One region of the Geodermatophilus sp. URMC 62 genome, then DNA from elsewhere that is predicted to be linked to it. Evidence: riboswitches for the same ligand, from Rfam matches in the RefSeq annotation. Region 1 holds a riboswitch; each other region holds the start of a gene.
What was found. A riboswitch is a leader RNA that binds a small molecule or an ion and turns the genes downstream of it on or off. The one in region 1 is predicted to bind cyclic di-AMP.

Region 1 (3,263 bases):
GTAGGCCGACACGGGCAGCGTGGCCAGCCGTCCGACCACGACGAGGACCACCGTGCCGAGCAGCGTCTGCCACGGCCAGCGTCCGCCGAGGGGCCGCGTGACCGCCGTCACCAGCCGGCTGCCCAGTCGGGTGAGGCCCAGCAGGACCGAGACGCCCAGCCCGAGCAGCAGGCCCGCCAGCGAGGCGGGGCGGATCTCGGCGGCCAGGGCCTGGGCCCGGCGGACGACGTCGGCGGGCAGCCCCGCGTCGGCGCTGACCGGCGTCGCGCCGCCGGGCGGCTGCGGCAGGAGCGTCCACGGCGTGCGGACGACGATGACGACCACGAGGGCGGCCCCGAGCACGGCCGCGACCAGCAGGGCGGCGCGAGCGCCTCCCCGGCCCGCCGCGCTCACCCGGCCGATCCTAGGTGGCCGCGCGCGTCCGGCCGGGGACGCCCCGGCCGACGGCTGGGCCGCGAGCGCCACGGACGGTCCGGGACACGGCGAGGGCCGGGGACCCGCAGGTCCCCGGCCCTCGCCGCCTGCCCAGCGGTCCCCTCGAGGACACCGCCGTCGGCGCCGTCCGCGGGGTAGCGAGGTCCTCGCTCAGGCGATGCGCCGCATGGTGGTGATGCCGCCCATGGAGTCGACCGGCACGACCTTCACCGGCTCGCTGGAGGTCGAGGCGTGCACCATCTGGCCGTTGCCGATGTACATCGACACGTGGCTGACCGGGCTGAAGTAGAAGATCAGGTCACCGGGCTGCAGCTGCGACCGCGAGACGGCGGTGCCCATCCGCGACTGCATGCTGCTCGAGTGCGGCAGGCTGATCCCCGCCGCGGCGTACGCGTACTGGGTCAGACCCGAGCAGTCGAAGGCGTCCGGACCGCCGGCGCCCCAGACGTAGGCGTCGCCCACCTGGGCCAGCGCCGTCCGCACCGCCGCCTGGGCCGCGCCGCTGCCGCCACCGGCCGGGGCCGGGGCGGGTGCCGCCGCGGCCGGGGCCACCGGGGCGCCGTCGCCCACCGTGCCGCCCGCCGTGGGAGCCTGCTGTGCCGCGGGGGCCGGCTGCGCGGCGGCCTGCTGGGCGGCGAGGGCCGCCTGGGCGGCGGCGGCCGCCTCCCGCTCCGCGGCGGTGAGCGCGGCCACCTGGGCCTGGTAGTCGGCGACGTCGTCCCGGAGCTGCGTCTCCTGGGCGGTCAGGCCGTCCAGGGTCTGCTGCGCGGCGGCCTCGGCGGCCTCGGCGTCGCCCTGGGCCCGGTCGGCCGCGGCGGCGGCGTCGCCCACCTCGCTCAGCACGTCGGTGGTGTGACCGGCGATCCGGTCGAGCACGGCCAGCCGGCTGACGAAGTCCTCGGCCGACCGGCTGGTCATCAGCAGGTCGAGCTCGGGCATCGTGTCGCCGCCGGTGTAGGCGCTGCGGGCCACCTGGCGGATCTGCCCGTCGAGGGAGTCGAGCCGGGCCTGCGCATCGGCGACGGCCCGGTCGGCCTCCTCGGCGGCGGACCGCTGCTGGGCGAGCACCTCGCGGGCCTCGTTGACCTGCTCGGAGACGACCTCGAGCCGGTGGCCGGCGTCGGCGGCCAGCTGGGCGGCCTGCGCCGACGTGGTCGCCTGCTCGGGATCGGCCGTCGCGGTGCCGGGGAGGAGGGCCAGCGTCAGGCTGGCGGTGGTGCCCACGAGCGCGGTCCGGCCGAGGCGGCGGACCAGCGGGGGGCGGTGCGGACCGGCGGTGTGACCGGCGGTGGCGCGGCGGGCGGTGGACTGTGGACGCGCATGCCCCAGGGCAGGGCGGGGGGTCGCCACGGGCGGCGGCTCTCCGTTCTTCCTCAGCAACCGCCTACCGAGTTAGCTGACGGGTTCGGGCCGGGAAGACGTGCCCTATCCCCCGCGCGCCGGTGTCCGGCGCGCGCGAGAACTCACCCCAGTGCTGCGGTGGGTCCCCGGTTCACCCGACGCACACCCCGAGGGACGGCGTCCGGCGATTCGGCGGTGCCCGGCCGAGGCCACCTCGCATCGGGTGACGACCACCCGGCCGGACGGGGCCACCGTACGGACGTGATGCAGTTGTGACAAACGCGGGTCCTGTTGCCTGTGAGAACTCGCACTGTGAGGAAGGACGCCACTCCCGGTGCGTCGTCCTCGGCGGCGTCCCACCCCGTCCGCCCTGGTCGGCCGGGTGTCAGCCGGCTGTCGGCGGGGTGTCAGCCGGTGCGCCGCCGCGGGGCCGGCCGGTGACGCAGCGGAGGCACGAGTCCGCCCTCGGCGAGCGCCCGGACGGCGCGCCGCTCGACGTCGTCGAGCTCCACCACCACGCCCGGCCGCGGCAGCACGACCTCGTCGGCGCCCGACGCCCGCGCGGCCGGGACGGGAGGCACCGGCAGCAGCACGGGCTCGGTGCCCCGCTCCCCCGGTGGCGCGCCCAGCAGGGCGGTGACGACGCAGTCGGCGCAGCCGGCGCCGCGGGCGGTGCACGAGTCGCAGTCGATGAGCATGGCCGTGTCCCTCCGGTGTCCCGGCCGCGCCGCCCGGTGCCGGGCCGCGGTCGGGACGGTCTCCCTGTCGGTTGCCGCGGACGCTAGGGACGGCCACCGACAGTCCCGGCTCAGCTGCCCGCGTACTCCCAGTGCCAGGGCTCCTCGCGGCCGTTGCCGGGGTCGGCCCACGTCGGGTGCAGCCAGCCGAACCGGCCGGCGTTGGCGACCATCCAGGCGTACTGCGGGGTGCCGAAGGCCTCCACACCCCCGCACAGGTCGACCGCCAGCCCCCAGCCGTGGTTGCTCGTGCCCGGCACGGCCGCGAGTGCGGGCTTCTCCCCGTACAGGCGGACCTGCGCGGCGTAGGTGCGGTAGGAGTCGGTGGTGCACAGCGGGTCGCCGAAGGCCTCGGTGAACGCCGCGCTCATCGCCCGCCAGGCCGCGGCCGCGTCGCAGCGCAGCGCGTGGCCGGCCACGCCCAGCGGGCACAGGGCGCTCGGCGGGATCAGCCCGTTGGGGTAGCCGCCCCAGGCGCGTGCGCCGTCGACCGTCGGCGGGTGCACGGGGTTGCCGCACTCGACGCGCAGCGCGCCCCCGGTCGGCCCGGGCGCCGGGTCCCCCGGCTGCGGCCCCAGGCTCGGGCGACCGACGCGCAGCACCTGGTCGGCGGGCAGCCGCCGGACGACGACGGCACCGGCCCGGCCGTCGGCGGCCAGCATCGTCTGCCGGTCCAGGGCGATGCCGACGTGGCCGAGGCCGGCCTCGGGGGTGCCGAGGAACACCAGGTCCCCGGGCAGGACGTCGGCG
Region 2 (3,263 bases), 1.8 Mb from region 1:
CGGCGGGGAACCCCAGGTCGCCGATCTGGTTGGTGAACGCCCGGTCGACCGTCTCCTCGGACAGGATGCGCTCGCCGTCGAGCTCGCCGCCGCGCAGCAGCGCCCGCGTGAACCGGGTGTAGTCGCGCGGCGTCGAGTACAGGCCGTGCCCGCCGGCCCACCAGTCGGGTTCCTGGTTGAGGATCTCGGGGACGGCGGTCCAGCGGCCGTCCTCGCCGCGGGTGTGGATGGCGACGCAGGTGGCCTTCCGGCCCTCGTCGAGCCGGAACATGGTGTCGGCCATCCCGAGCGGCTCGGTGATCCCCGTCCGCACGACCTCGTCGAGCGTGGTGCCGGCGACGGTCTCGACGACCCTGCCGAGCCAGTCGGTGTTGATGCCGTAGACGAACCGGGTGCCGGGGTGGGCCACCATCGGTGCCTTGAACGCCTCGGCCGAGCCCGGGACGACGTTGGGGACGCCGGTCACCGTCTCGTAGCGGAGCAGGTCGGCGCTCCAGAACCAGTAGCCCAGGCCCGTGGTGTGGGTGACCAGCTGGGAGACGGTCGCCTGGCTGGCCGGCGGGACCAGCCGCGGGGTGTCGCCGTCGAAGCCCTCGAGCACCTGGACGGCGGCGAACTCGGGTTGGTACTCCTCGACCGGCGCGGCGAGGTCGAGGTCGCCGCGCTCGACCAGCTGCAGGGCGGCGGCGGTGGTGACCATCTTCGTCATCGACATGATCCGGAACTGGGTGCCGGTGCCCACGGGGTCGTCGGACTCCCCGGCCACCCGCACCCCCGCGCCGCCCTCGTAGAGGACGCCGTCCCGGTCGGCGGCGATGGCGGCGACGTGCGGCACCGCTCCGCTCTGCACCGCGTCGGCCAGCACCGCGTCGATCCGGCTGCCGTCGATGTCTCTGCTCATGGCCCCTCCTCGGCTGGTCCGCCGCGACTCTGCGGCGGCCCCGGCGTCAGGCTGGCGCGTGACCAGGGGCAGCGCAACGGCGCGTCCGGACGCCGGCGGGACCCGGTCTCCGGACGCGGATCCCCGGACGCGGCTGTCCTGACGCGGCGCGACCCCCGTCCCGGGTACCGGGACAGGGGTCGCGAGGAGTGCTGCGCGGTGGGCGTCAGTAGCGACCGGCCGCGCCGCCTCCGCCCCTCTTGTTCTTGGCCTGGTAGTCGCGGATGAACTGCTTGATCTTGGCCTGGTTCTGCGGCTTCTGGAGCTCCTGCACCACCTTGGCGGCGACGCCTGAAGCCACCAGCTTCCTCAACATCCCCACGGGGTCCTCCTCCTGTCGACTGTTGTCCCGATGCCCGGTGAACGGGCGCGGCAACCGTGCGGATCCCGGCGTCCCGACCACTTCCCTCGTGGCCGGTCATTGACTCAGCGTTCGGACGCACCGTTATGTCCTTTTTACCGTCGGCCCGCGTGTCCGCCCACGCGGGGGGTCCGCCACAGGGCAGTGCCCCGGGAGATCTTCGCAGCTCAGTACGGCGTTTCGGATTTCTGGCACTTGTCAAGTCCCGCAAGGTGGTCCGGGCGTGGCGTTCCCCCAGGGCGGTTGAGGGCTCCACATCCCCTACCTACCGTCGTCGCGGTTCGGCCAGGGCCCTTCGTCACCTCCCGCGTGACACCCGCCGGACACGCCGAACCGGATGCCGGCACCCAGCCGGTACCCGGACCGGGGACCCACCTGAGCACTGGGGTGAAGCGCGACTCGTCGCGCCGGGCGACTCCCCCGTCCGAACCCGTCAGCTAACCCGGCAGGCGATCGTGGAGAACAGGAGAACCGTCGTCGATGACGACTGCACGCACGTCCATCGCTCGTCGCTCGTTCCGCGGCATCGCCGTCGCGGCCATCGCCGGAGCCGGCATCGCCCTCTCCCCCCTGCCGGCCTCGGCTGCTGCGGGTGACAGCGCTGGCACGGCCGTGGCCGCCGCGCCGGCTGCGGCTTCCTCCAGCGCGGCCCAGGTCGCCGTCGACACCGCGCTGGCCCAGGTCGGTGACCCGTACGTGTACGGCGCGACCGGCCCGAACTCCTTCGACTGCTCGGGGCTGACCAGCTTCTCCTACAAGGCGGCCGGGATCTCGATCCCGCGCACCTCGAAGGCCCAGTCGACGTTCGGCACCCCGGTGGCGAAGGCCAACCTGCAGCCTGGTGACCTGGTGTTCTTCTACACCCCGGTCTCGCACGTCGGCATGTACATCGGCAACGGCCAGATGGTCCACGCCTCGACCGCCGGCAAGCCGGTGGCGGTGGTGAACCTCGACTCGATGCCGAGCTACGTGGGCGCCCGCCGGGTCGCCTGACGCACGGCCCTGACGGTGCCCCGGCCGGACTCCCCGGCCGGGGCACCGTCGCGTCAGGACTCAGCCGTCGAGCCGTCGCCGGTCGCCCGCATCGGCGACCGGGTCCGGCCGAGCCATGCACACTCAGCCGACCGCGATTACGGCTCTGAGCTGGGCTTTCGGGTTGATCCGCCCACTTCCCTCGACTAGACTCCGTACATGTGTTCGAGCGGCGCGATCGGTGACACCGCCGCGCTGACGGACGCGGAGATCCTGGACGAGGTCGCGGCTGCGGTCGCCGAGCGCAACCGGATCGACGCCCGGCTGACCCGGCTGGTACGGGCGGCGGAGAACCGGCAGGCACCCGAACGCGACGGGCTGCGGTCGCGGTCCTGCCTGCGCGGCCACTGCCGGCTCTCGGCCGCCGCGGCCGCCCGGCTGGTGGGCAACGGGCGGGTGCTGGAGCACCTGCCGGCGCTGGCCGAGGCGCACGACGCCGGGCTTGTGTCGGCCGAGCAGGTGGGCGTCGCCGCGGTCGTGCTCACGCCCGAGCGGCTGGCCGCGGCCGCCGAGCGTGGTGTGGACCTGGTGGAGATCGACGCGGTGCTCACCGGGCTGGCCGTCGAGCACGAGCACACCGACGTCGTCCGCGCGGTGCGCCACTACCTGACGTGGCTCGATCCCGACGGACCCGAGCCCGACCCCACCGACGGGCGGCGGCTGACGCTGTCGAAGCACGCCGACGGGTCGCTGTCGATCCGCGGGGAGCTCGACGCCGTGGGTGGGGAGAGGTTCCAGGCGGCGGTCGAGTCCTTCGTGCAGGCCGACCGGCCCGCCGGCGACCAGCGCAGCCGCGCCCAGCGGCTCGGCGACGCACTCGTCCAGCTGGCCGACAACGCGCTCGCCGCCGGTGGCCTGCCGACCCTGCGCACGGTCAAGCCGCACGTGGCCGTCGTCATCGACCACGAGGACCTCGCCGCCGGCAGCGGC
Region 3 (3,263 bases), 1.1 Mb from region 1:
GTCCGGCAGCGACGCCCCGGTCGACGACGCGATCGCCGGGACCAGCGGCGCACCGAGGCTGGAGATGACGGCGACGACCGTCCCGACGAAGACGAGTGCGGCGACGAGCGCGCGGGGTGACCGGGAGACCGCCATGCCCCCGAGCTTCCCAGGACGTTGCACAGCGCAACCGCCCGGCGGGTCAGCGCTGCGTCACAGCAGCCGGTCGAGGTCGTCGGGGCCCGGGCCGGTGCCGCCGGAGTCGCGCACCGGTGAGCCCTCGGGCCGGTCGTCGTCCGGCGGCTCGGCGGCCACCGGCCCCTCGGCGTAGAGGGTGTCCGGGTCGCGGGGGTCCATCTCCCGGGGACCGCGGGCGGCGGCGACCACCTCGGACAGCGTGCCGCCGTCCCGGGCCACCCACGCCCGGCCGTCGTCGCCGAGCACGATCGGCCGCTGGATCAGCCGCGGGTGCTCCACGAGCACGCGCACCCACGCGTCGGCGTCGCGCGGGGCGTCGGGCAGCCCGAGCTCCGCGGCCAGCGGGTCGCCGAGGCGCGTGACGTCCCACGGCTGCAACCCGAGGGCGGCCAGCGCGGCGCGCAGCTCGGCCTCGGTCGGCGGGTCGTCGAGGTAGCGGCGCAGGGAGTACTCGACACCGGCCCGGTCGAGCTCGTCGCGGGCGGCGCGGCACGTCGAGCACGAGGGGTTGAACCAGACCTCCACACCCCGACCCTAGGGCCCCTACACCACCGGGCCGCCGATCGGCGCGGACGCGAGCACCATCACCCGACGAGACACCTGTCGACTCGTTGTCACGATGTGCTCTCCGCCGGTAGCGTCGGGTCGTCCGTCCGGTCGTCGTCCCCCGTCGGGGGAGGCCGGGGGACGCCGCCGAGTCGCCCGCTGGGGCGAGCCGGGGACCCACCGCAGTACTGGGGTGAATCCCCTCCTGGCCGCGTGCCGGGAGAGGTAGGGCCGCTTCCCGCCCGAACCCGTCAGCTCACCCGGTAGGCGGCTCACGGGAGAACGGAGAGCCGCCGGATGGCGCGCGCCTGCACTGCTGCCCGCACCGCCGCACCACCCCGTCCGATCCGGCTCCGCCCCGTCCCGGCGCGCCTGCGCACCTGACCGTCCGCGGCCGTCCGCCCCGGACGCCGTCCGCGCGCACACCAGCCCGGGCACCCTCCGCCCGACCGGCCCCGCGCCGCTCCGCCCCGGTGTGCCCGCGCCGGCCCGGCGCGCCCGCCGGCCGTGCCGTCCGCCCCCGCCGCAGCCCGCTGCGCCCCGCACCCGCCTGGAGCACCCGCACCATGGACCCCCGCACCACCCCGTCCGGCCGATCCGCCGAGCGCCGCGGCCGCGCCACGGGCCGCCGACGTCCGGCCGCCGCCCGCCGCCCCGGCCTCCTCCTCGGCGTCGCCGCCGCCGGCGCCCTGCTGGTCAACGTCGTCGTCGGCGGGGACCCCACCGCCTCGGCCGGCGCCGGAGACCCGGAGTCGGCCGCCGTCGCCCAGGAGCTGGGCCTGACCGCCGAGGGCGGGGCGCTCGGTGCGGGGGGAGGCGCACAGCCGGCCGAGGACCTCCAGCCGCTGGAGGACCTGGCCGCCAGCCGCAGCAGCCGCGCGGCCGAGGAGGCCACCGCGCAGCAGGCGCAGGCCGCCGCCGACCAGGCCGCGCTCGCGCAGCAGCGCGCCGAGGAGGCCGCGGCAGCCGAGGCCGCCGCCGCGGCCCAGCGCGCGGCGGAGGAGGCCGCCGCCGCCCAGGCCGCCGAGGCCGCCGCGGCGGAGGCCGCCGCCGACCGGGCCGCCGCCGAGGAGGCCGCCGCTGCGGAGGCTGTGGCGGCGCAGCGGGAGGTGGAGCCGGAGGCGGGCTCCTCGGCCGCCGCCGCGTCGTCCACCGCCTCGTCGTCCACAGCGGGTTCGGGGACCGCCGCCAGGGCGACCGCGCGCATCACCAACACCGCCGGGCCGGTGCAGGCCGTCGTCCAGGCGGCCGCGAACGCCGTCGTCAGCAACGTGGCCGGCGCGGGCTCGATCACCCTCGGCGGCACCCGGGCCAGTGCCACCGACCCGGGCGGCCACCCGTCGGGCCTGGCCCTGGACTACATGGTCCTGTCGAACACCGCGCTCGGGAACGCGATCGTCCAGTACCACGTCGCGCACTGGGACGAGCTCGGCGTCGACTACCTCATCTACCAGCAGCGGATGCTCAGCTCGCCGGGCGGCAGCTGGTCGGCCATGGAGGACCGCGGCAGCGCCACGGCCAACCACATGGACCACGTGCACGTCAACTACACGGGCTGACGCGACCCCTGACGCGGCCCCTCGCGCCGGGTCCGGCCGGCCCCCTGGCCGGCCGGACCCGGCTGCTCATCCCCGGACGCCCGCGGCCGCGGCGAACGCGGCCGCGGTCCGGGCGGCGACGACCGCCGGGTCGGCGTCCCACAGCTCCTGGGAGAACACCTCGACCTCCACGTCGCCGCGGTACCCGGCCGCCTCGACCAGGGCGCTGGTCCCCGCCAGGTCGACGTGCCCGTCGCCGGGCAGGCCGCGCGACACCAGCACGTCGGCCGCGAGCGGGGTGACCCAGTCGGCCACCTGGTAGGACGCGATCCGTCCACCGCGGCCGGCCCGCGCCACCTGCGCGGGGAGCTCGGGGTCCCACCACACGTGGTAGGTGTCGACGACGACGCCGACCGCCTCCGCGGGGAACTGCTCGGCGACGTCGAGCGCCTGCCCGAGCGTGGAGACCACGCCGCGGTCGGCGGCGAACACCGGGTGCATCGGCTCGACCGCCAGCACCACGCCGGCGGCCGTCGCGTCGTCGACCAGCGCGCCGATCGCGTCGCGGGCCCGCTCCCGGGCGCCGGTCAGGTCGCGGTCGCCGTCGGGGAGGCCGCCGGCGACGAGCACGAGGACCGGTGCCGATCCGGGCGCGCCGGCCGCGGCCAGCGCCGCGGTCTCCTCGATCGCGCGGCGGTTCTCGTCGAGCGCCGCGGTGCGGGCGGGGCCCGGGGGAGCGGTGAAGAAGCCGCCCCGGCACAGGCTCGACACCCGCAGCCCGGAGTCGGCGACCAGCGCGCACGCCTTCTCCAGGCCCACCTCGGCCACCGGCTCGCGCCACAGCCCGATCGCGCCGATGCCCGCCTGGCGGGTGACGGCGAGGGCGTCGAGCAGCGGCGCGTACTTGACCGTCGCCTGGTTCAGCGACAGCCGCGGGTGGGCGCTCACGGGACCGGCTCCAGCACCGGGACGTCGACGCCGGCCAGCGCCAGCAGGCCGTTC

Region 2: it holds a riboswitch for cyclic di-AMP, as region 1 does, so the genes downstream of both, ACU616_RS17665 (C40 family peptidase) here and ACU616_RS26060 (NlpC/P60 family protein) in region 1, are expected to answer to the same signal.
Region 3: it holds a riboswitch for cyclic di-AMP, as region 1 does, so the genes downstream of both, ACU616_RS20875 (hypothetical protein) here and ACU616_RS26060 (NlpC/P60 family protein) in region 1, are expected to answer to the same signal.

Annotation. Positions count from the first base shown of each region.
Region 1 is NZ_JBRFHY010000001.1:5,436,808-5,440,070, forward strand. It holds gene ACU616_RS26055 (M48 family metalloprotease) at 1-393, opposite strand, end outside; gene ACU616_RS26060 (NlpC/P60 family protein) at 586-1,659, opposite strand; cyclic di-AMP (ydaO/yuaA leader) riboswitch at 1,802-1,966, opposite strand; gene ACU616_RS26065 (hypothetical protein) at 2,184-2,474, opposite strand; gene ACU616_RS26070 (NlpC/P60 family protein) at 2,585-3,263, opposite strand, start outside.
Region 2 is NZ_JBRFHY010000001.1:3,633,205-3,636,467, reverse strand. It holds gene ACU616_RS17675 (serine hydrolase domain-containing protein) at 1-901, opposite strand, end outside; gene ACU616_RS17670 (hypothetical protein) at 1,107-1,241, opposite strand; cyclic di-AMP (ydaO/yuaA leader) riboswitch at 1,636-1,769, shown strand; gene ACU616_RS17665 (C40 family peptidase) at 1,782-2,294, shown strand; gene ACU616_RS17660 (DUF222 domain-containing protein) at 2,493-3,263, shown strand, end outside.
Region 3 is NZ_JBRFHY010000001.1:4,302,885-4,306,147, forward strand. It holds gene ACU616_RS20865 (MFS transporter) at 1-135, opposite strand, end outside; gene ACU616_RS20870 (ArsC/Spx/MgsR family protein) at 193-702, opposite strand; cyclic di-AMP (ydaO/yuaA leader) riboswitch at 869-1,006, shown strand; gene ACU616_RS20875 (hypothetical protein) at 1,290-2,282, shown strand; gene ACU616_RS20880 (sugar phosphate isomerase/epimerase family protein) at 2,349-3,209, opposite strand; gene ACU616_RS20885 (dihydrodipicolinate synthase family protein) at 3,206-3,263, opposite strand, start outside.